One region of the Citrobacter enshiensis genome, then DNA from elsewhere that is predicted to be linked to it. Evidence: predicted binding sites of a transcription regulator. Region 1 holds the regulator's gene; each other region holds the start of a gene.
What was found. The regulator LexA, encoded in region 1, represses DNA repair genes until DNA is damaged. The targets are predictions, from matches to a motif close to TNCTGTATGTACATACAGNA.
Positions count from the first base shown of each region.

Region 2: dinB (DNA polymerase IV) is a predicted target of LexA. The motif match lies at 3,005-3,024, and genes of this name have one in related genera.
Region 3: dinG (ATP-dependent DNA helicase DinG) is a predicted target of LexA. The motif match lies at 2,921-2,940, and genes of this name have one in related genera.
Region 4: uvrB (excinuclease ABC subunit UvrB) is a predicted target of LexA. The motif match lies at 3,042-3,061, and genes of this name have one in related genera.

Region 1 covers NZ_CP119862.1:4,521,424-4,527,329, forward strand. Annotated here, with positions in the region: gene dinF (MATE family efflux transporter DinF) at 16-1,341, opposite strand; gene lexA (transcriptional repressor LexA) at 1,409-2,017, opposite strand; gene P2W74_RS21540 (diacylglycerol kinase) at 2,127-2,495, opposite strand; gene plsB (glycerol-3-phosphate 1-O-acyltransferase PlsB) at 2,661-5,081, shown strand; gene ubiA (4-hydroxybenzoate octaprenyltransferase) at 5,177-5,906, opposite strand, start outside.
Region 2 covers NZ_CP119862.1:3,853,051-3,858,956, forward strand. Annotated here, with positions in the region: gene pepD (cytosol nonspecific dipeptidase) at 1-1,426, shown strand, start outside; gene P2W74_RS18370 (GNAT family N-acetyltransferase) at 1,468-1,926, opposite strand; gene dinB (DNA polymerase IV) at 1,929-2,984, opposite strand; gene dpaA (peptidoglycan meso-diaminopimelic acid protein amidase) at 3,242-3,982, shown strand; gene P2W74_RS18385 (class II glutamine amidotransferase) at 3,953-4,720, opposite strand; gene lpcA (D-sedoheptulose 7-phosphate isomerase) at 4,766-5,344, opposite strand; gene fadE (acyl-CoA dehydrogenase FadE) at 5,584-5,906, shown strand, end outside.
Region 3 covers NZ_CP119862.1:3,237,272-3,243,177, forward strand. Annotated here, with positions in the region: gene ybiB (DNA-binding protein YbiB) at 1-725, opposite strand, end outside; gene dinG (ATP-dependent DNA helicase DinG) at 756-2,906, opposite strand; gene rhlE (ATP-dependent RNA helicase RhlE) at 3,012-4,403, opposite strand; gene cecR (transcriptional regulator CecR) at 4,632-5,309, shown strand; gene hlyD (secretion protein HlyD) at 5,306-5,906, shown strand, end outside.
Region 4 covers NZ_CP119862.1:3,255,133-3,261,038, reverse strand. Annotated here, with positions in the region: gene bioF (8-amino-7-oxononanoate synthase) at 1-1,000, shown strand, start outside; gene bioC (malonyl-ACP O-methyltransferase BioC) at 987-1,742, shown strand; gene bioD (dethiobiotin synthase) at 1,735-2,433, shown strand; partial or broken gene P2W74_RS15665 (ABC transporter ATP-binding protein) at 2,399-2,551, opposite strand; gene uvrB (excinuclease ABC subunit UvrB) at 3,135-5,156, shown strand; gene yvcK (uridine diphosphate-N-acetylglucosamine-binding protein YvcK) at 5,213-5,906, opposite strand, start outside.

The sequences.
Region 1 (5,906 bases):
CGGAACTTTTAACCATCACGCTCGGGCAAACCAGGTTCCATGCCGCCAGTGACGTCGCCAGATCCAGGCCAACGAGAGTCCACGAAGCGCCAGAAAAACGGCTAACGCCAGCCACAGTCCATGATTGCCGAGCCAGGGCAACGCACACAGCGTGAGGGCAAATCCCAGCGCCGCAACGGCCATACTGTTGCGCATTTCCGCCGCACGCGTCGCCCCGATAAACATGCCATCCAGCAAATAACACCAGACACCGATTAACGGCAACACCACCTGCCAGATAAGGTAGCGATCGGCCAAAAGTTGAATTTGCGGCAACGACGTCAGCAGCGCGATGATGTGCTCGCCCGCCAGGGCATAAACGAGGGCAAAGAGCAGCGCCACAATCCCTGACTGCCGACATGCAGCACGCCAGACATCCAGCAACTGGCTGCCGTCACGCGCGCCATACGCCTGCCCGGAATGCGCTTCGACAGCATAAGCAAATCCATCAAGGGCATAGGCGGTAAAGGTCAGCAGGGTCATCAGAACAGCGTTCACCGCAATGATGTCGCTGCCCAGCCGCGCGCCCAGAACCGTGATCGCACCGAAGCACAGTTGCAACAGCAACGAGCGCAGCATGATGTCCCGGTTAAGCGCCAGCAAGCGGCGGAAATTCCCCCGCCAGGCGTGTTTCAGCATCATGGACGACACGCCGCGCAGAGGAAGAACCTTGCGCACCATCATCAGGCCAAGCAGCAACGTGGCATATTCTGCGATCACCGTCGCCAGTGCTGCGCCCTGCACGTTCATATGCAAGCCCATCACCAGCCACAGATCGAGCACAATATTGAGGATGTTGCCGACAACCAGCAGGATCACCGGCGCACGGGCATACTGAACGCCCAACAACCAGCCAAGCAGAACCAGGTTCGCCAGCGATGCCGGGGCGCTCAGCCAGCGGATCTCCAGAAAACGTCGCGCCTGTACCAGCACCGCTTCATTTCCACCGACGATATGCAATGCAAGATCGATTACTGGCGTACGGAACAACGCGATTAAGGCCCCCGCTCCCAGCGCCAGAATCAGTGGCTGCACCAGCGCGCGCGCCAGTGCCTGGGGGTTTTTGGCGCCAAACGCCTGAGCCGTCAGCCCGGTGGTGCTCATGCGTAAGAAGAGCAACAGCATAAAGAGAAAACTGGTTGCCGTTGCGCCCACGGCAACGCCGCCCAGATACACAGGGCTGTCCAGATGCCCAATGACCGCAGTATCCACCAGTCCCAGCAAGGGAACGGTGATATTGGAGAAGATCATCGGTAACGCGAGACGCCAGAGCGCTTTGTCGGAAGAGGTAAAGAAAGGCATGCAGGAAAGCCTGAGCAGGAGTTAAAACAAACAGTGGCGCGAGATGCGCCACTGTATCAAAACAATATTACAACCACTCACCGTTGCGGATGACACCGACCGCCAGCCCTTCAATCGTGAAGTTTTGCTCGCGCAGGTCAACCACGATCGGTTTGAATTCACTGTTCTCTGGCAGAAGCTCGATTTTATTGCCCTGTTTTTTCAGGCGTTTTACGGTGACTTCATCGTCAATACGCGCCACGACCACCTGGCCGTTACGCACGTCCTGGGTTTTGTGTACCGCCAGCAAATCGCCGTCCATAATCCCAATATCTTTCATCGACATACCGCTGACGCGCAGCAGGAAATCGGCATTAGGTTTAAACAGCGACGGGTCGACTTGATAGTGGCCTTCAATATGCTGCTGTGCCAGAAGGGGTTCCCCTGCCGCCACGCGGCCCACTAAAGGCAGCCCCTCTTCTTCTTCCACCAGCAGACGGATACCGCGAGAAGCACCGGAGACAATCTCAAGGACGCCTTTACGTGCCAGCGCTTTCAGGTGTTCTTCAGCCGCATTTGGGGAACGGAACCCCAAACGCTGCGCGATCTCCGCACGCGTCGGTGGCATGCCTGTCTGGCTGATGTGATCCCGAATGAGATCGAACACCTCTTGCTGCCTGGCCGTTAACGCTTTCATTCCGCCCCCTGGGTGTATATACAGTTATGCTGTGAGTATATACAGTTAAAGGCGATTTTGGAACCACAAACAGCACAAAAAACAAGAGATTTATCGGATTATGGAACCCTTATCGAAAATGCGACCACAGCAGGATTCCCCAGGTGATCATCGCGACAAAGATCGACAGCAATACTGCCGCCGACCCCATATCCTTCGCCCGCCCGGAAAGCTCATGGTATTCAGAGCCAATGCGGTCAACCACTGCCTCAATCGCGCTGTTGAGGATTTCCACTATCATCACCAACATGACAGAACCAATCAACAAAACACGCGTGATGGCATCCACATCCAGCCAGCAGGCAATCGCTACCCCCAGCAGTACAGCAACACTTTCCTGACGAAATGCTGCTTCATTAATCCATGCAGCACGAAAACCTTTCCAGGAATAACCAGCAGCTTTAATAATTCGGGTAAGTCCAGTGGTATTATTGGCCATCAAAAGAACCTTTTTGCATTATCAGCGTCAATGACATTATATCGTTAACCCACGAAATTCGGGTTACAGCGGCGCGAAGTATGACGGGATACACCAGAAATTCGCTAGACTTTCTGATATCCTTGCAGCGCATTTGCATTATTAACCAGAGGCTTTACATCGTTTATGTCTGGCTGGCCACGAATTTACTACAAATTACTGAATTTACCATTAAGCGTACTGGTAAAAAGCAAGTCTATTCCAGCGGAACCCGCTCCGGAATTGGGGCTCGATACATCTCGTCCCATTATGTACGTTTTACCGTACAACTCAAAAGCGGACTTGCTGACGCTGCGCGCCCAATGCCTGGCGCACGATCTCCCCGACCCGTTAGAGCCGTTGGAGATCGACGGAACTCTGCTGCCGCGTTATGTGTTTATTCACGGCGGCCCGCGCGTATTCACCTACTACACGCCGAAAGAAGAGTCGATCAAACTCTTTCACAATTACCTCGACCTTCACCGCAGTAATCCAGACCTGGATGTACAGATGGTGCCGGTATCGGTGATGTTCGGCCGCTCTCCGGGGCGTGAAAAGGGTGAGGTAAATCCCCCTCTGCGTATGCTGAACGGCGTACAGAAATTCTTTGCCGTCTCCTGGCTGGGACGCGATAGTTTTGTCCGCTTCTCGCCTTCCGTTTCCTTACGACGGATGGCTGACGAGCACGGAACCGACAAAATTATTGCCCAAAAACTGGCGCGTGTGGCGCGAATGCATTTCGCCCGTCAGCGTCTGGCGGCGGTCGGTCCGCGTCTGCCTGCCCGACAGGATCTGTTTAACAAGTTGCTGGCGTCAAAAGCCATTGCTCGCGCGGTAGAAGACGAAGCGCGCAGCAAAAAAATCTCTCATGAAAAAGCGCAGCAGAACGCTATTGCGCTGATGGAAGAGATTGCCGCCAACTTCTCCTACGAGATGATCCGCCTGACCGACCGCATTCTGGGTTTCACCTGGAACCGACTGTATCAGGGGATCAATGTCCATAACGCAGAGCGTGTACGCCAGTTGGCGCACGATGGGCATGAAATCGTCTATGTGCCCTGCCACCGCAGCCATATGGACTATCTGTTGCTCTCGTACGTACTCTATCATCAGGGGCTGGTGCCGCCGCATATCGCTGCCGGTATCAACCTGAACTTCTGGCCAGCTGGCCCGATTTTCCGCCGCCTGGGCGCGTTCTTTATTCGTCGAACCTTTAAGGGCAACAAACTCTACTCCACCGTCTTCCGCGAATATCTCGGCGAGCTGTTTAGCCGTGGTTACTCCGTTGAATATTTTGTGGAAGGCGGGCGTTCCCGTACCGGCCGTCTGCTGGATCCGAAAACCGGCACCCTGTCGATGACCATTCAGGCGATGCTGCGCGGCGGTACGCGTCCGATCACTCTGGTACCCATTTACATCGGTTACGAGCACGTGATGGAAGTGGGAACCTACGCCAAAGAGTTGCGTGGCGCGACGAAAGAAAAAGAGAGCCTGCCGCAAATGCTGCGTGGCTTGAGCAAGCTGCGTAATCTGGGTCAGGGCTACGTCAACTTTGGCGAACCGATGCCGTTGATGACGTACCTGAATCAGCATGTTCCTGAGTGGCGTGAATCTATCGATCCGATCGAAGCCGTGCGTCCCGCCTGGCTGACGCCAACGGTCAATGGTATCGCTGCTGAGTTGATGGTCCGCATTAACAAAGCGGGCGCGGCAAACGCCATGAACCTGTGTTGCACCGCGTTGCTCGCATCCCGTCAGCGTTCGTTAACGCGTGAGCAACTGACGGAGCAGCTCGAGTGTTATCTGGATCTGATGCGCAATGTCCCGTATTCCACCGACTCTACGGTTCCTTCGGTCAGCGCCAGCGCGCTGATTGACCACGCGCTGCAAATGAACAAGTTCGAGGTCGAGAAAGATACCATCGGCGATATCATCATTCTTCCGCGCGAGCAGGCGGTACTGATGACTTACTATCGCAACAACATTGCGCATATGCTGGTTCTGCCTTCACTGATGGCGGCCATCGTGACACAGCATCGCCGCATCTCCCGCGACGCGCTGCTTGAGCATGTTGAAATTCTCTACCCGATGCTGAAAGCAGAACTGTTCCTGCGCTGGGAGCGGGATGAACTGGCGGGCGTCATCGACGCGCTGGTAAGCGAAATGCAGCGTCAGGGGCTGATTACCGTCCAGAATGACGAGTTGAATATCAACCCCGCGCATTCCCGTACGCTGCAACTGTTAGCAGCGGGCGCGCGTGAAACGCTGCAACGTTATGCCATCACCTTCTGGCTACTGAGTGCAAATCCGTCGATTAACCGCGGCACGCTGGAAAAAGAGAGCCGCACCGTGGCTCAACGTCTTTCTGTGCTGCACGGGATCAACGCGCCGGAGTTCTTCGACAAAGCGGTATTCAGCTCTTTGGTGTTGACCCTGCGTGATGAGAAGTACATCAGCGATACCGGTGATGCGGAGCCTGAAGAGACGATGAAGGTTTATCAGATGTTGGCTAATCTGATCACCTCAGATGTGCGTTTAACCATTGAAAGCGCAACGCAGGACGAGTGATGTTAAAAAGCCGGGTAGCGGCTTCGCCTTACCCGGCCTACGGTTCTGCGCAATAATGTAGGCCCGGTAAGCGCGAGCGCCACCGGGCTTTTTTATCAGAAGTGCCAGTAACTCATCGCCAGCCCCAGAAACAGCACCAGGCCAACATAGTTGTTATTCATGAATGCTTTAAAACAGGCTTCGCGTTCACGGTGCGCAATCAGTTTTTGTTGATAGACAAACAGGGCGCCAGCCACCAGCAGCGACCAGTAATATCCCAGTCCCAGCCCGTTCATCCAGCCAATCAGCGCCATCAAGGCCAACACCCCCACCTGCAGGATGCCAATGATCGCCTTGTCATACTGACCGAACAGGATGGCCGTTGATTTAATGCCGATTTTCAGGTCATCGTCCCGATCCACCATGGCGTATTGCGTATCGTAAGCCACTGCCCAAAGAATGTTGGCGAGGAACATCAACCAGCAACTCAGCGGGACTGACTCACTGACGGCGGCAAACGCCATCGGTATCGACCAGCCAAACGCCGCACCCAGCACCACCTGGGGTAAATGCGTGTAACGCTTCATGAAGGGATAAACCCACGCCAGGGCCAGCGCGGCGACCGACAGCAGAATCGTCATCGTATTCAGCGTCAACACCAGCAGGAAAGCGAGGAGCACCAGAACCACAAAAAGCGCCCGCGCTTCTTTCTCGGTAACGGCGCCGCTGGGCAGCGGTCGGTTCGCCGTGCGTTTGACGTGCCCGTCGAATTTGCGATCGGCATAGTCGTTCACCACGCATCCCGCCGCGCGCATCAACCAGACGCCCGCCACAAACACCGCCAGA
Region 2 (5,906 bases), 670 kb from region 1:
GTTGTGGGATATTTTTGCAAAAATTTGTTCTATTCCTCATCCTTCTTACCATGAAGAACAACTCGCTGAGCACATTGTCGGCTGGGCAAAAGAGAAAGGCTTGCACGTAGAGCGCGATCAGGTCGGGAATATCCTGATCCGTAAACCTGCCACTGCAGGGATGGAAGACCGCAAGCCGGTTGTTCTGCAGGCGCACCTCGATATGGTACCGCAGAAGAACAACGACACCGTACACGACTTCGCCAAAGATCCTATTCAGCCGTATATCGACGGCGAATGGGTGAAAGCGCGCGGCACTACGCTTGGGGCAGATAACGGCATTGGTATGGCTTCCGCTCTGGCGGTGCTCGCCGATGATACTGTGGCGCACGGCCCGCTGGAAGTGCTGCTGACCATGACCGAAGAAGCGGGTATGGATGGCGCATTTGGCCTCCAGGCGAACTGGCTGCAGGCAGACATTCTGATCAACACCGACTCCGAAGAAGAAGGTGAGATCTACATGGGATGCGCCGGTGGTATCGACTTCACTTCTAACCTGCCACTGACCCGTGAAGCGGTTCCGGCGGGTTTCCAGAGCTTCAAACTGACCTTAAAAGGGTTGAAAGGCGGTCACTCCGGCGGCGAAATCCACGTCGGTCTTGGCAACGCCAACAAGCTTCTGGTTCGCTTCCTGGCGGGCCATGCTGAAGAGTTAGATCTGCGTCTGGTCGATTTCAACGGCGGTACTCTGCGTAACGCTATCCCGCGTGAAGCCTTTGCTACCGTTGCCGTTGCCGCTGATAAAGTCGATGCCCTGAAAACCCTGGCGAACACTTATCAGGAAATCCTGAAAAATGAGCTGGCGGCAAAAGAGAAAAATCTGGTTGTTCTGCTGGATGCCGTTGCCACCGAGAAAGCGGCGCTGACCACTTCCTCTCGCGATGGCTTCATCCGTCTGTTGAACGCCACGCCAAACGGCGTGATCCGTAATTCCGACGTGGCGAAAGGCGTCGTCGAAACCTCCCTGAACGTGGGTGTGGTTACCATGACCGACGACAACGTGGAAATCCACTGCCTGATCCGCTCGCTGATCGACAGCGGCAAAGACTACGTGGTCAGCATGCTGGATTCTCTGGGCAAACTGGCTGGCGCGAAAACGCAGGCGAAAGGCGGCTACCCAGGCTGGCAGCCGGATGCAAACTCCCCGGTTATGCACCTCGTGCGTGAAACCTATCAGCGTCTGTTTAACAAGACGCCGAACATCCAGATCATTCACGCCGGTCTGGAATGCGGTCTGTTTAAGAAACCGTACCCGGATATGGACATGGTTTCTATTGGGCCAACCATTACCGGTCCGCACTCCCCGGATGAACAGGTTCATATCGAAAGCGTGGGTCACTACTGGACCCTGCTGACCGAACTGCTGAAAGCGATTCCGACTAAGTAAGTTGCTCTCCTGCCCGGTAGGTTCCGCTTACCGGGCAGTATTCACATCGCGGCTTTTCGCATGACGAAATTGGTAAAAACCGCACCTCTCGCCTCTACCTGTTGCTGTTTGACTATCTGATAACCTTGCCCAATAAAAAATGGTCTTGCGGTGATGCTGGCCTCGACCCGAAAAGCCGTGTCAGGGTGCCGTTGTTCCAGATGGTGAAGCAAACGGGTCGCGACGCCCTGGCGTTGTGCGATCGGTGAGACAAATAGCAGGTCGATATAATCCTGTCTGGCCGTGATGAATCCCACAATTCTCTGCTGGCAAACCGCCACCAGCCCCTCCGATTGCAGCAGTTTTCGGTGCCAGGCAATCTCATCAATTTGCGCCCACGCGGCTATCTGTTCCGGCGAGTAATCCTGGCTAGCGATCTCCTTGATAGCACTGAGGAAAATCTCGCACAGCGCATCGAAATCATCAGGGTGGTATTCCCGAATGCATACGTCAATCGTCATTATTAAAGTCCCAGCAGCAGTTGTCTTTCCAGTTGCGGATCCAGCAGCGTCACGTGTAATCCGACCAGCCGGACGCCGCGTCCGCCCCGACGTTCGTCCCAGGTTTTTCTGGCCGTGGCGATCAGGTCTTCTTTATTTAACCGCGGCCAGACATGTTCCTGCGTGGTCTGCTGAAAATCATTAAACTTTAATTTGATGCCCTGGCGGGCGATGAGCAAATCCGGTTTTACCTTTGTCAGACGTCGTTCGAGTTCAGGATACAGTCGTTCAATGATCGCCTCGCACTCGGTCCACTCATGAATATCTTCAGCCAGCGTACGCTCAACGCCTACCGATTTACGCAGCCGTTCATTGTTCACATCCCGCTCATCAATGCCCTGACTGCGCTCCCACAGCACCCGACCAAACTTGCCGAAGCGTTTGAGTAACATCGCCAGATCGTAGCACTGCACATCCCCACAGGTGCGTAGCCCCATCGACTCCAGTTTGGCGGCAGACACCTTCCCGACTCCCGGAATTTTTGCCAGCGGCAACGTTTTGAGAAAAGCAGGCACATCGGTGGGAGCAATCACATATTGCCCATTCGGTTTATTGAGATCGGAGGCGATTTTAGCCAGGAATTTCACCGGGGCAATTCCCGCAGAGGCCGTCAATTGCAGCTCGTTAAAGATCGTCTGACGAATTTCCTGGGCAATCAGCGTGGCGGAACCCTGGCAGTGGGTGCTGTCGGTAACATCCAGATAGGCCTCATCCAGCGAAAGCGGTTCGATCAACGAGGTATAACGCGAGAAGATCGCCTGAATTTGGCGAGAGGCCTCTTTATAAGCCTCATAGCGCCCCGGCAATAACGTGAGATGAGGGCACAGTTTAAGCGCCATTCCGGTGGGCATGGCGCTACGCACACCAAATTTACGCGCCGGATAGTTCGCGGTGCTGATCACTCCCCGGCGCTCACGACTGCCGCCGATAGCAACCGGAATATCGCGCAGCGCAGGGTTGTCGCGCATTTCAACCGCAGCGAAAAAGCAGTCCATATCGACATGTATGATTTTACGCATCTCCCCTCTCCCACGCATATTACTGTTTAAGTATACAGTATTAATGAGCAATAAAAAGAGAGTAAATCCGTCCGTTTCCGACTGAACTTTCCTTTAGTGTCTTATATAAAGGAATACTAAATTGTAAACGCAGCACGAGAGACTTGCGAAAAACTTCCGTGGTGCTAATGTGAGCGCTCCAAATCCAGATTAGTCCGATTTGGGGACTCTTTTTGCCGTTCTGGCATGTGTAACCGTTTTATCAAGGAAAAAGCAGTATGCGTAAAATCGCATTATTTATTGCGATGCTTTTGATCCCGTGCGTCTCATTCGCCGGTTTGCTGAGCAGCAGCAGCCCAACCATGCCAGTCAGCAAAGAGTATAAGCAACAGTTGATGGGGTCGCCGGTCTATATTCAGATCTTCAAAGAAGAGCGCACCCTTGATCTCTACGTCAAGATGGGCGAGCAGTATCAATTGCTCGACAGCTACAAAATTTGTAACTATTCCGGTGGATTAGGCCCTAAACAACGCCAGGGCGACTTCAAAAGTCCTGAAGGCTTCTACAGCGTTCAGCGCAGTCAGCTCAAACCGGACAGCCGCTTCTACAAAGCCATCAATATCGGTTTCCCCAATGCTTATGACCGCGCTCACGGTTATGAAGGGAAATATTTGATGATTCACGGTGCCTGCGTTTCCGTCGGCTGTTATGCCATGACCGATAGCAGTATTGATGAGATTTTCCAGTTTGTCACCGGCGCTCTGGTCTTCGGCCAGTCCAGCGTTCAGGTCAGCATTTACCCGTTCCGCATGACCGATGCAAACATGGAGCGCCATAAGTACTCCTATTACAAAGATTTCTGGGCGCAGTTAAAACCGGGATACGATTACTTTGAACAGACCCGCAAACCACCGACTATTTCGGTTACCGGTGGCCGTTACGTGGTCAGCAAGCCGTTGAGCCACGAAGTGGTCCAGCCGCAACTGGCATCAAACTACGCGCTCCCCGAGACAAAATAATCGCCATTCGCCTGGCATGATCTTTTGCCAGGCTTCATTCCCTGTCAGCGGTTGGGTGGCAATCACGGTGACCACATCATTGGGTGTGGTTTCCGAGCTAAAGTCGATCTCAACGTCCTGATCTAACAATGTCGCCACGCCAAACGGCGCACGACGCGTGATCCAGTATAAATTCGTTGAACAGAACGCCATCACATAGCGCCCGTCTGACAGCAGCATGTTAAAGACGCCCTTCTCGCGTAATTCCCCTGCCAGCGCGGCAATATATTTAAAGACTGACGTCATATTGCCCGGCGTTCGCGGGTAGCGGGCGGTCAGTTTGTGTAACAGCCAGCAAAACGCCTTTTCGCTGTCAGTTTCGCCGATGGGGCGGAAATTGCCGGTCTCAAGAGATTTATACCCGTTGAGTTGCCCGTTGTGGGCGTAACTCCAGTTTCTCCCCCACAACTCACGCGTAAAAGGGTGGGTATTTTCCAGCGCCACTTCCCCACGATTCGCCTGACGAATATGCGCAATCACGGAACACGATTTAATCGGGTAGTCTTGCACCAGTTTCGCAATGGGAGAATTAAAGCTGGGTTGCGGATCTTTGAAGGTGCGACAGCCTTTACCCTCATAGAAGGTAATTCCCCAGCCGTCTTTATGCGGCCCGGTTCCTCCACCACGCTGAACCAGCCCGGTGAAACTAAAACAGATATCGGTGGGCACATTGGCGCTCATCCCGAGCAGTTCGCACATACTTCACCTCTACAACAGCGGGGGCACAACGCCCCCAGCGAAGATTTATTTAACCATCTCTTTTTCGATTAACTGAATCAGGATATGGATAACTTTGATATGGATTTCCTGGATACGATCAGCATAGCCAAAATGCGGTACGCGGATTTCGATATCCGCACTGCCCGCCATTTTGCCGCCGTCTTTACCGGTCAGGGTGATGACTTTCATTCCCTTTTCACGCGCCGCAGCAATCGCCTTGATCACGTTGCCTGAATTTCCTGACGTGGAGATCCCCAGCAGAACATCACCTTCGCGCCCAACGGCTTCAACGTAGCGGGAGAAGACATAATCGTAACCAAAATCGTTACTGACGCAGGAGATATGGCTGACATCAGAGATAGCAATGGCCGGATAACCCGGGCGGTTTTCACGATAACGACCGGTCAACTCTTCAGCAAAATGCATTGCATCGCAATGGGAGCCGCCGTTACCACAGGAAAGTACCTTGCCGCCCGCTTTGAAACTGTCTGCCAGCAGGACCGCTGCGCGCTGAATGGCGTGAATATTGGCATCATCTTTTAAAAAATTAGCCAGCGTTTCCGCCGCTTCGTTCAGTTCGTTACGAATAAGATCCTGGTACATGAGGATATCCTTCAGCATAAATGTAAATGACAGGATGCAGTGTACCGGATACCACAGAAAGCGAGAAGTCCAGGCCACCGGAAGCCCCCTGTCTTTTGATTTTTTGTGCCGGAGAAAACGGCAACAATGTGAGCTTTGTTGTAATTATTTTGTAAAAATATTGCTAAAAGAAATGACATCCACTACAACCATATCATCACAAGTGGTCAGACCTCCTACAAGAAAGGGAGCTTTTCGTTATGATGATTTTGAGTATTCTCGCAACAGTTGTTCTGCTCGGTGTACTGTTCTATCACCGCGTAAGCTTATTTCTCAGCAGTCTTATCCTGCTCGCCTGGACAGCCGCGCTTGGCGTCGCTGGCCTGTGGTCAGTCTGGCTGCTGGTTCCTCTGGCCATTATCCTCGTACCGTTTAACTTTACGCCGATGCGTAAATCGATGATTTCTGCCCCGGTGTTTCGCGGTTTTCGTAAAGTGATGCCGCCAATGTCACGCACCGAGAAAGAAGCTATCGACGCGGGTACGACCTGGTGGGAAGGCGATTTATTCCAGGGCAAACCCGA
Region 3 (5,906 bases), 1.3 Mb from region 1:
ATTTGCGGGCAGCGCTGCGGATTGGCGTACACTTCCCCTTCGGTGCCATGCATCAGCAGACTGCGTCCGCCAATGTCACCAAAGAACTTCGCCACACGTGGGACATATTCCGGATGAGAAACGCTGGCAAGACGTAAGGCGGCATCTTCTGCAAAAGGCGTCGCCAGCTTCGCCAGCGTGTGGGCACTGTTACGCACCCCCATTCGCCAGCGCATCGCCAGCTGTTTTTCCAGCGGCGGGCACAGTGTGCCGACGGGAATGAACACCGGTTGGTGTCCGTCGAGTTTTGCCTGCGCCTGACCGACGCTCAGGGTCGGCGTAATTCCCAACAGTTCAAAAATGGTTTCAGTCAATACGCGGGTCGGATCTTCGCTCACCCCGTGAACCACCACCGGAAAACCCAGTTTACGCAGCAGGATAGCCAACAGCGGCGTCAGGTTCGCCTGTTTACGCGCCCCGTTATAGCTGGGGATCACGATAGGCATCGGTTTTGCCACTGGCGGCGTCAGACGAATAGTGTGGTTCTGCATCGCCTCATAGAAGCCCAGCATTTCGGCTTCGCCCTCTCCTTTAATGCGCAGCGCAATCAGTACGCCGCCCATTTCCAGGTCAGGGACTTCCCCTTTTAGCATATGGGTATACAGGCCGCGCGCGGTGTCCTGGTCCAGATCGCGGGCATGATTTTTACCTCGCCCAACCTCTTTGATGATTTTGCGGTAATCCATCGAAAACTCCTTGCGGGGGTGCGCACACCATTAGCGCCGTCTGCGGCGAGTCGCTTTTGCTTTTGCTTTTGTTTTTACTATAACGTCTGGCACGACAGGTTGCTCTATCGGAAAAATGGGTAACGCATTCAGTAAACGCTTCCCATAATTTTTGGTCAACAGACGCTTGTCGTAAATCACCACTTCTCCCCAGCAGCCGTGGCTACGGATCAATCGCCCCACCTGCTGGATCAAATTAAACGACGCGCTGGGCAAACTCTGCACTTCAAAGGGGTAACGGTTCAGGCTTTTCAACCACTCCCCTTCGGTAATCACCACCGGACTGTCGATGGGCGGGAAAGCAATCTTGTGAATATGTACCTGGGTGAGCAAGTCGCCTTTCAGATCCAACCCTTCCGCAAAAGATTGCAGACCCACCAGCACACTGCGTTCGCCATTTTCCACCCGCTTGCGGTGCGACTCCACCAGCCGGTATCGCGGCTGATCGCCCTGAACTAATAACAGCAGGCGTAAATCCGTCACATGCTCAAGAAACCGTTGCATCGCCCTGCCACTGGCAAACAATACCAGCATGCCCTGGTGTTTTTTGCTCTCAAGCTCCTGACGAAAATAGGCCGCCATCTCCGCAATATGTTGCTCTTCGTTATCAATAAGCGGCTCATACTGCATTTGGGGGATGACGATTTTCCCCTGTTCAACATGGTTGAATGGCGAGTCGAGGGCCACGAAACGGTCGCCCGCTTTCTCTTTCAGTCCGCTCATCTCCTGCAAGCGAGAGAAACTGTTCAGCGAACGTAGCGTGGCTGATGTCACCACAATATGCGGCACGCTGCGCCAGAGCAGCCTTTCCAGCTGATCGCTGACGCGAATGCCGACACAGTGAAACCAGACATGCATTTGCCCGTCGCGCGTATCGCGGGTGGCCCATTTGGACACCGGCGCGCCTGACGATTGCGCCAGCGACGCCAGACGCCACAGCTTACTTTGCGCTTCGAACATGCCCAACGCACGGTTCATCTGCAAAATCACCCGATGCAGACGTACGATGTCGTGGGTTCCGGTTTTTTCGCAGAGATCGTTGAGAAACAGTTCCGCCAGCCCGCGCAACATTTCGGTGAGTTTCGCCAACCGCTGACAAATCTCCATCACCTCTGCGGGCAATTCGCCCATTGAGAAGCGGTGCTCTGCCTCCTGGGTGGCGGGCATATAAAGATTCAGAATCGCGTTCAGCGAGGCAATCAGTTCATACAGCTCTTCGCAGTGCGCGTTCAGACGCTCAGGGTTAGCCAGCGGCGGCGTGGTTTTCGGCCGAAACTGTTCCAGACAGGTCGCCACCAGTTTGGTAAACAGATCGAGTTGCAAGCGATACCAGGGCGCCGTGATTTCAGCACTCATTTCCAGCGCATCGCGTGCGACATCGGGCAGATGATGCCCTTCATCCAGCACCAGCAGCAGATTTTTCGGATCCGGCAAGACCGCTTCGCTCTCCATTGCCGCCATGACCAGCGCATGGTTTGCCACCACCACTTCGGCTTCCTGAATCTCACGGCGCGCCACAAAGAACGGACATTCGCGGTAATAGTGGCAGTTACGGTTGAGGCAGCTGGCTTTGTCGGTGCTCAGACGCTGCCACAGTGAATCATCAATGGCGATATCGGTATGATCGCGTAAACCATCCCACTTGTAACTGTCCAGATCGCCCTTCAGCCGGGCGCAGCGCTTTTGCTCTTCCTGATTGTTCGGTGTGAGTTCGTCGTCAAGAAACGCCAGCAGATCCTGCTGGTCAGGTTCGGTGCTGGCCAACGCCGCCAGATTGCGCGGACACACATACCGCCCGCGCCCAAACGCGGCGGTAAAACGGAGATCGGGAATAATTTTTCGCAGCAGGGGAAGGTCTTTGCTGTAAATCTGATCCTGCAAGGCGACGTTGGCGGTACTCACCACCAGCGTTTTTTGTTCTTCGCGCGCGATGGCGATACCGGGGATCAGGTACGAGAGGGTTTTCCCGACGCCGGTCGGCGCTTCAATCGCCAGATGCCGCCCGTCTTCCCCGGCAAGCGTTTTAGCAACATCAGCAATCATCTGCCGCTGCGGCGCACGGGGAATAAAGTCGGGGATCTGTTCCTGAAGCGCCTTATACCAGGCAGCAATTTGCGCTTTTAGCGCGGCGGTCAATGCCATGAGAAAACCTGAAATACTGTATAAACAGCCACTATTGTGGCACTTTCTTAGACGGGTCGCAAAAAGAAAAACCCGACCATTCGGTCGGGCTTCCCGTTTACTGCATTACTCTGCGGAAGACAGTCTGCGCGGACGGCGTGGCGGGCGCGGCTTATCGCCTGCCGGTTTCGCATCACCTGACCGGCGCGAAGGTTTGGCCCCGGCTTTTGGCGCACTACCTTCTGAACGACGCGGTTGCTGCTGACCACGGCCTGCACCGCCCTGACCTTGCCCCTGTGGGGATCGGCCGCGACCGCCGCCGCCGCCACCACCACGTTGCTGCTGGCGACCATTTTGAATCGGCTCCGCTTTAATGGAAGGGTCCGGCTCATAGCCCGGCATCGCGATACGCGGGATCTCTTTTTTCAGCAGTTTTTCGATGTCATGCAGCAGCTTGTGCTCATCAACACAGACCAGCGACAGCGCTTCACCGGTTGCCGCAGCACGCCCGGTACGACCGATACGGTGGACGTAATCTTCCGGCACGTTCGGCAATTCATAGTTCACCACGTGCGGCAGTTCTTCAATATCCAGTCCACGCGCCGCGATATCCGTGGCGACCAGCACACGAATGTCGCCGGATTTAAAATCAGCCAGCGCACGCGTACGCGCCCCTTGTGATTTATTGCCGTGGATGGCCGCGCTACGAATGCCGTCTTTATTCAACTGTTCCGCCAGATGGTTGGCGCCATGTTTGGTACGGGTGAAGACCAGCACCTGCCGCCAGTCGCCCTGACCAATCATCTGCGACAACAGTTCACGTTTGCGTTTCTTATCAACGAAATGCACGTGCTGAGTTACCTGCTCGGACGCCGTGTTACGACGCGCGACTTCGATTTCCAGCGGATTACGCAGCAGTTTTTCAGCCAGCGCTTTGATGTCGTCGGAGAAGGTCGCGGAAAACAGCAGGTTCTGACGTTTCGGAGGCAATTTAGCCAGTACGCGACGAATGTCGTGGATAAAGCCCATGTCCAGCATGCGGTCAGCTTCATCCAGCACCAGAATTTCAATCTGATCCAATTTGACGGCGTTTTGATGTTCCAGATCGAGCAAACGGCCTGGGGTTGCCACCAGCACGTCTACGCCGCCACGCAGTTTCATCATCTGCGGGTTGATGCTGACCCCGCCGAAGACCACCAGCGAACGAATGTTCAGGTATTTGCTGTAATCCCGTACGTTCTCGCCAATTTGCGCGGCCAGTTCGCGGGTCGGGGTCAGAATCAACGCACGTACCGGGCGACGTACCTTAGCATGCGGTTCATTGGAAATAAGATGTTGCAACAGCGGCAGCGTAAAGCCCGCCGTTTTACCCGTACCGGTTTGCGCACTGGCCATCAGGTCGCGGCCTTGCAGCACCGCAGGGATCGCCTGCTGCTGAATAGGGGTAGGTTCACGATAGCCCTGCTCTGCAACGGCGCGCAAAATATCAGGATTTAAACCCAGGGAATCAAAAGACATAACTACTCCGAACCGCCCCGACCGTTCCCGGTGTAGTTTTCAGGGAGATACTCGAAAAAGAGATGACAAAAACCACAATGTCATGAAGGGGCGGAGTGTAGCAGTTTTTGTGACGCACCGCATAAATTATCCCGGAGCATACAAGAAACAAAATAACGCCCGGACTGGACAAGCTGAAAAATCAGTCATAATGTTAATCAATCGATTGATTAATACTTAGGTCATGCCATGAATACCTCAACCATGACGACCAAAGGCGAACAGGCAAAAAGCCAGCTGATTGCCGCTGCCCTTGCGCAGTTCGGTGAATATGGCCTGCATGCCACCACCCGGGATATCGCCGCACAGGCCGGGCAGAATATCGCCGCCATTACCTACTATTTTGGCTCAAAGGACGATCTCTACCTCGCCTGCGCCCAGTGGATTGCCGACTTTATTGGCGGGCAGTTTCGCCCCCACGCCGAGGAGGCGGAACAGCTCTTCGCCCAGCCGCAGCCCGATCGCGGTGCGATGCGCGAGCTGATTCTGCGCGCCTGTAAGAACATGATTATGCTGCTGACGCAGGAAGACACGGTGAATCTCAGCAAATTCATCTCGCGCGAGCAGCTCTCCCCAACGGCGGCCTATCAACTGATACACCATCAGGTTATCGCCCCACTGCATACCCATCTGACGCGGCTGATTGCGGCCTATACCGGCAGTGATGCCGAAGATACCCAAACCATTTTGCATACCCATGCTCTGTTAGGGGAAGTGCTGGCGTTTCGCCTGGGGAAGGAAACGATCCTCAAGCGCACAGGCTGGTCGCAATTTGATGAGGAGAAAACCGCGCTGATTTACCAGACGATCACCTGTCATATCGATCTCATTCTGCAAGGTTTAACGCAAAGGAGTCTGGACTCATGAAGAAACCCGTCGTTATCGGACTGGCCGTGGCGGTGCTTGTCGCCGTGATTGCTGGTGGAACGTGGTGGTACCAAAGTCGGCAGGATAACGGGCTGACGCTGTACGGTAATGTGGACATTCGCACCGTCAATTTAAGCTTCCGCGTCGGCGGCCGACTCTCTTCACTGGCGGTTGACGAAGGCGATACCATCACCTCCGGGCAGGTGCTGGGCACGCTCGATAAAGCGCCGTATGAAAACGCATTAATGCAGGCCAAAGCGGGCGTTTCCGTCGCGCAAGCGCAGTATGATCTGATGCTGGCAGGCTATCGCGATGAAGAGATTGCCCAGGCCGCCGCCGCCGTCAAACAGGCGCAGGCCGCCTTTGACTACGCGCAGAACTTTTACCAACGTCAGCAGGGATTGTGGAAAAGCCGTACGATCTCCGCCAACGATCTGGAAAACGCCCGCTCCTCCCGTGACCAGGCGCAGGCAACGCTGAAATCAGCGCAGGACAAACTGAGCCAGTACCGCACCGGTAACCGCCAACAGGATATCGCCCAGGCGAAAGCCAGCCTTGAACAGGCGCAGGCGCAACTGGCGCAAGCCGAACTCGACT
Region 4 (5,906 bases), 1.3 Mb from region 1:
GAGTCACCATCCGCAGATTATCTGCGCCTGGCAGCAAGGCGCGGAGCGTTTTGGGGTGGGAAGCGGCGGCTCGGGTCATGTCAGCGGCTATTCCGTTGCCCATCAGGCGCTGGAGGAAGAGCTGGCGCAGTGGCTGGGGTATTCGCGTGCGCTGTTATTCATCTCCGGTTTTGCGGCAAACCAGGCCGTCATTGCCGCACTGATGGCAAAAGACGATCGCATCGTGGCCGACCGGCTCAGCCACGCATCACTGCTGGAGGCCGCCAGCCTCAGTCCGGCGCAACTGCGTCGTTTTACGCATAACAACCCTGAACATCTGTCGCGTTTGCTGGCCGCCCCGACGTCTGGTCAACAACTGGTGGTGACCGAAGGGGTATTCAGCATGGATGGTGACAGCGCGCCGCTTGTCGAGATTCAGCGTACCGCGCAACAGCACCGTGCGTGGCTGCTGGTGGATGATGCGCACGGTATTGGCGTTACCGGTGATGAGGGGCGAGGGAGTTGCTGGCAGCAGCAGGTGAAACCTGAACTGCTGGTGGTGACGTTCGGCAAAGGGTTTGGCGTCAGCGGGGCGGCCATTCTCTGTTCCGACAGTGTGGCAGAGTATCTGCTGCAGTTTGCCTGTCACCTGATCTACAGCACCAGTATGCCGCCCGCTCAGGCCCAGGCGTTACGCGCCGCTTTGGCGGTGATCCGTAGCGATGAAGGCCGCCAGCGCAGAGAAAAACTGGCGTCATTGATTGAACATTTTCGTGCGGGCGTGGATACCACGGCGTTCGCCCTGGCGCCTTCACACAGTGCAATCCAGCCGCTGATCGTCGGTGATAACGCGCGCGCATTACAGCTGGCGGAAACATTGCGCAGTCAGGGATGCTGGGCGAGCGCGATCCGCCCGCCTACCGTTCCGGCGGGCACCGCGCGGCTCCGTTTGACGCTGACTCAGGCGCATGAAAAACAGGACATCGATCGTTTGCTGGAGGTGCTGCATGGCGCAGTTTGATAAGCAGGCCATCGCGGCGGCGTTCGGACGAGCAGCGACGCAGTATGAACAACATGCCGAACTGCAGCGCCAGAGCGCGGATGCGTTACTTGGGCTGTTGCCGGATCGCGCGTTTTCACAGGTACTGGATGCCGGTTGCGGGCCGGGACGCATGAGCCGCTACTGGCGAACGCAGGGCTGCGAAGTAACGGCGCTCGACCTCTCGGCGAAAATGCTCGAGGAGGCGTGTCGTCAACAGGCCGCAGATCATTATTTGATGGCGGATATTGAATCGATTTCGCAACCCACGGCGAGCTTCGATCTGGCCTGGAGCAACCTTGCGGTGCAATGGTGCAGTGATTTACCCCAGGCGTTGTCGGAGCTGTATCGCGTGGTACGCCCCGGCGGACAGGTGGCGTTTACCACCCTGGCGCAAGGGTCGTTGCCGGAGCTGCGTCAGGCGTGGCAGGCGGTCGACAATCGGGCGCATGCAAACCACTTTTTAGACGGCGTTGCCATCGAAAACGCCCTGAGTGACTGGCGCGCCCGGCACCGGATTCAGGCTATCACGCTCTGGTTTGACGATGCGCTGAGCGCGATGCGTTCACTCAAAGGTATTGGGGCGACCCATCTGCACGAAGGGCGCGAACAGCGGGTGCTCACCCGCAGCCAGCTCCAGCAACTGCAACTGGCCTGGCCGCAACAGCAGGGGAAATACCCGCTGACTTATCATCTTTTTTTGGGAGTGATTGAACGTGACTAAGCGTTATTTTGTCACCGGGACTGACACCGAAGTCGGGAAAACCGTTGCCAGTTGTGCGCTACTGCAGGCCGCCGCTCTGCGGGGATACCGTACGGTAGGTTACAAACCTGTGGCGTCGGGCAGTGAGATGACGCCAGATGGTTTACGCAACGGCGATGCGCAGGCATTACAGCGCAACAGTACTCTGAGGCTGGCATATCAGGACATCAATCCATATACCTTTGCCGAGCCGACATCGCCGCATATTATCAGCGCCGATGAGGGAAGGCCCATTCTCGCGACGGTGATGTCTGACGGTTTACGGGCGTTAGAAGCCGAGGCTGACTGGGTGTTGGTTGAGGGGGCAGGAGGCTGGTTTACGCCGCTCTCAACGACGCTGACCTTTGCTGACTGGGTCCAGGCCGAGCAACTGCCGGTGATTCTGGTGGTGGGCGTCAAACTGGGATGTATCAACCATGCCATGCTGACAGCGCAGGCGGTACAGCACGCGGGTTTGACGCTCGCAGGCTGGGTTGCCAACGACGTGACGCCGCCAGGGAAACGTCATCAGGAGTATATGGCGACGTTATTGCGCGTGATCCCGGCGCCGCTGTTAGGGGAAATCCCCTGGCTGGCCGAGTCGCCGGAATACGCCCCGACAGGTCATTACCTCGATCTCAGCGCTCTGGAACTGGCGCTATCCACTGATTAAGAAGCCTGTTGTTTCGCTGGGTCAGTTGCCCCTGCGCCACGTTGCGTCCCCGGTGCAGGAGGCAAAAGCGGTCGGCGGCCCGGCGAATAAACCGCAGACGTTGTTCCACCAGTAAAAGCAGTGCAATAAACAAAATGGTGAAAATGCGAGCAAGATCTCGTCTGGGTGGGGTCGTGCTGTTAGCTGATAAAAATCAAAAATTAGCGATAATTTTTTTTTAGTCTGACGAAAATCACCAGAAGGTCGATTTTGCCAGGCGGCAGTCCATACGGGCTGGAAGCAGTTATCCACTATTCCTGTGGATAACCTTGTGCATTAGAGTTAGAAAACATAACGTAAGCGAGAGAATACGCGGCCTGCGGCTGAATTGATGCGAAAGACGGCTTAAAGAAATATCCGTTATAAAACAGAATGTTAAATAAAAGCAATGGCTGAAAGAAAAGTGTCATGGATTGCCATAAAACGCGTATTACACTGCTTGACAAATGTTAAAAAAGTCATAGGTCTGGGGATAACCGACATCGGGTGGTTTTTTATCTCGCCAGGGGCTAAATTTTGCACTGTGATGACGTGGTTTTTGCTCGCGTAACAGAAATACTTTACCGTGCTACTGTTTTTTCATCCAGTATATTTTACTGGCAATCTTAGCCATCCCGAGTAAAATTACACACCTGCCCGCCCATTCCTTCAGGTAGCTGCTCATGAGTAAACCGTTCAAACTGAATTCCGCATTTAAACCTTCTGGCGATCAGCCTGAGGCGATACGTCGTCTGGAGGTCGGGCTGGAAGATGGTCTGGCGCACCAGACTTTGCTGGGCGTCACGGGTTCAGGAAAAACGTTCACCATTGCCAACGTGATTGCGGATTTGCAGCGCCCCACAATGGTGCTGGCGCCGAATAAAACGCTGGCGGCGCAGTTGTACGGCGAAATGAAAGAGTTCTTCCCGGAGAACTCGGTGGAATATTTCGTCTCTTACTACGACTACTACCAGCCCGAAGCCTATGTGCCCAGTTCCGACACGTTTATTGAGAAAGATGCCTCGGTGAACGAACACATTGAACAGATGCGCCTGTCGGCCACCAAAGCGCTGCTGGAGCGGCGGGATGTGGTGGTGGTGGCCTCTGTTTCCGCCATCTATGGTCTGGGCGATCCCGATTTATACCTGAAAATGATGCTGCACCTGACGGTGGGGATGATCATCGACCAGCGCGCCATTTTGCGCCGTCTGGCGGAATTGCAATACACCCGAAACGATCAGGCTTTCCAACGCGGGACGTTCCGTGTGCGCGGCGAAGTGATCGACATTTTCCCGGCGGAGTCTGACGACATCGCACTACGCGTCGAATTGTTCGATGAAGAGGTGGAACGTTTGTCGCTGTTTGATCCGTTGACCGGGCAGGTGGAGTCAACGATTACGCGCTATACCATCTACCCTAAGACGCACTACGTCACCCCGCGTGAACGTATTGTGCAGGCGATGGAAGAGATTAAAGTCGAGCTGGCGGAGCGGCGTAAAAACCTGCTGGCGAACAACAAACTGCTCGAAGAACAGCGTTTAACACAGCGTACCCAATTCGATCTGGAAATGATGAACGAGCTGGGGTATTGCTCCGGTATCGAAAACTACTCCCGTTATCTTTCCGGGCGCGGGCCGGGCGAGCCGCCGCCGACGCTGTTTGACTATCTGCCTGCTGACGGCCTGCTGGTGGTGGATGAATCCCACGTGACGATTCCACAGATTGGCGGGATGTACCGCGGCGACAGAGCGCGTAAAGAGACGCTAGTCGAGTACGGATTTCGTTTGCCGTCAGCGCTGGATAACCGTCCGCTGAAATTTGAAGAGTTCGAAGCGCTGGCACCACAAACCATCTACGTTTCCGCAACGCCAGGTAACTATGAGCTGGAGAAATCCGGTGACGATGTTGTGGATCAGGTGGTGCGACCAACCGGGCTACTGGATCCGGTCATTGAAGTCCGTCCGGTGACGACGCAGGTAGATGATTTACTTTCCGAAATTCGTATTCGCGCGGCGATCAACGAGCGTGTGTTAGTGACCACGCTGACCAAACGGATGGCGGAAGACCTGACGGAATATCTGGAAGAACACGGCGAACGCGTGCGCTACCTGCACTCCGATATCGACACCGTTGAGCGTATGGAAATTATTCGCGATCTGCGTCTGGGCGAGTTTGACGTGCTGGTGGGGATCAACCTGTTGCGTGAAGGGCTGGATATGCCGGAAGTCTCATTGGTAGCGATACTCGATGCCGACAAAGAGGGCTTCCTGCGTTCTGAACGTTCGCTGATACAGACCATCGGGCGCGCGGCGCGCAATATTAACGGCAAAGCCATTCTCTACGGCGATAAAATCACGGCGTCGATGGCGAAGGCCATTGGCGAGACGGAACGTCGCAGAGAGAAGCAACAACAGTACAACGAAGAACACGGCATCATCCCGCAGGGGCTGAACAAAAAAGTGGTCGATATTCTGGCGCTGGGTCAGAACATCGCGAAGACAAAAGCGAAGGGGAGAGGGAAGTCTCGCGCAGGGGCGAAGTCTGAAGTGGTTGAGCTGGACATGACGCCGAAAGCATTGCAGCAAAAAATTCATGAGCTGGAGGGGCAAATGATGCAACATGCGCAGAATCTGGAATTTGAAGAAGCCGCGCAGATCCGCGATCAGTTGCACCAGTTACGCGAATTGTTTATTGCGGCGTCTTAGGGTACTTCGCTGTAGGCCTGATAAGACGCGTTAGCGTCGCCATCAGGCCTACCGATTTAACCGAGCGCTTGTACCGCTTTCTCCAGTGCGCAGTGCAGCAACTGACGATCATGGCGATACGGAATGTCGCTGGCCTCCAGAATCTCCTGAATCACAATTCTGTCGGTGATGGCTGAGACATCAACTTTCGGCCCGACCACGACCGCATCAATCACTTTCTTCCCGACATACTGCTCCATAATGGCGAGCTTATCGACAAGGGATAAACTGGCGGCGGGCAAACTCAACTCGCGCCCCAGGTTACCGATATACACCATCGGCGCAGGGGTACGGCGTAACGCCTGCGCCAGGTCGTCCAGCAGCAGGATAGGCATCAGGCTGGTGTAAAAACTGCCCGGCCCAATCAAAATCAGATCCGCTTCGCTAATGGCTTGCACGGCCTCGCGGGTGGCAGGGACTTTCGGCGACAGCATCAACTCTTGCGGCGGCATGGACAACTGGTCGATATTGACCTCGCCGTACACTTCATGCCCCTGGGAGTCGATCGCCATCAGATCTACCGGCAGTTCCGACATCGGAATTAAATGCGCATCCACTTTCAGCAAATTACGAATTAAATTGATGGCCTCAAGAGGCCGTACGCTAAGGTGATCCAGCGCCTTTAACATCAAATTTCCGAGGTTATGCCCGGAAAGTTCGCCATTACCGCCAAAACGATACTCAAACATGGCCGAAGCGACGCTGGGTTCA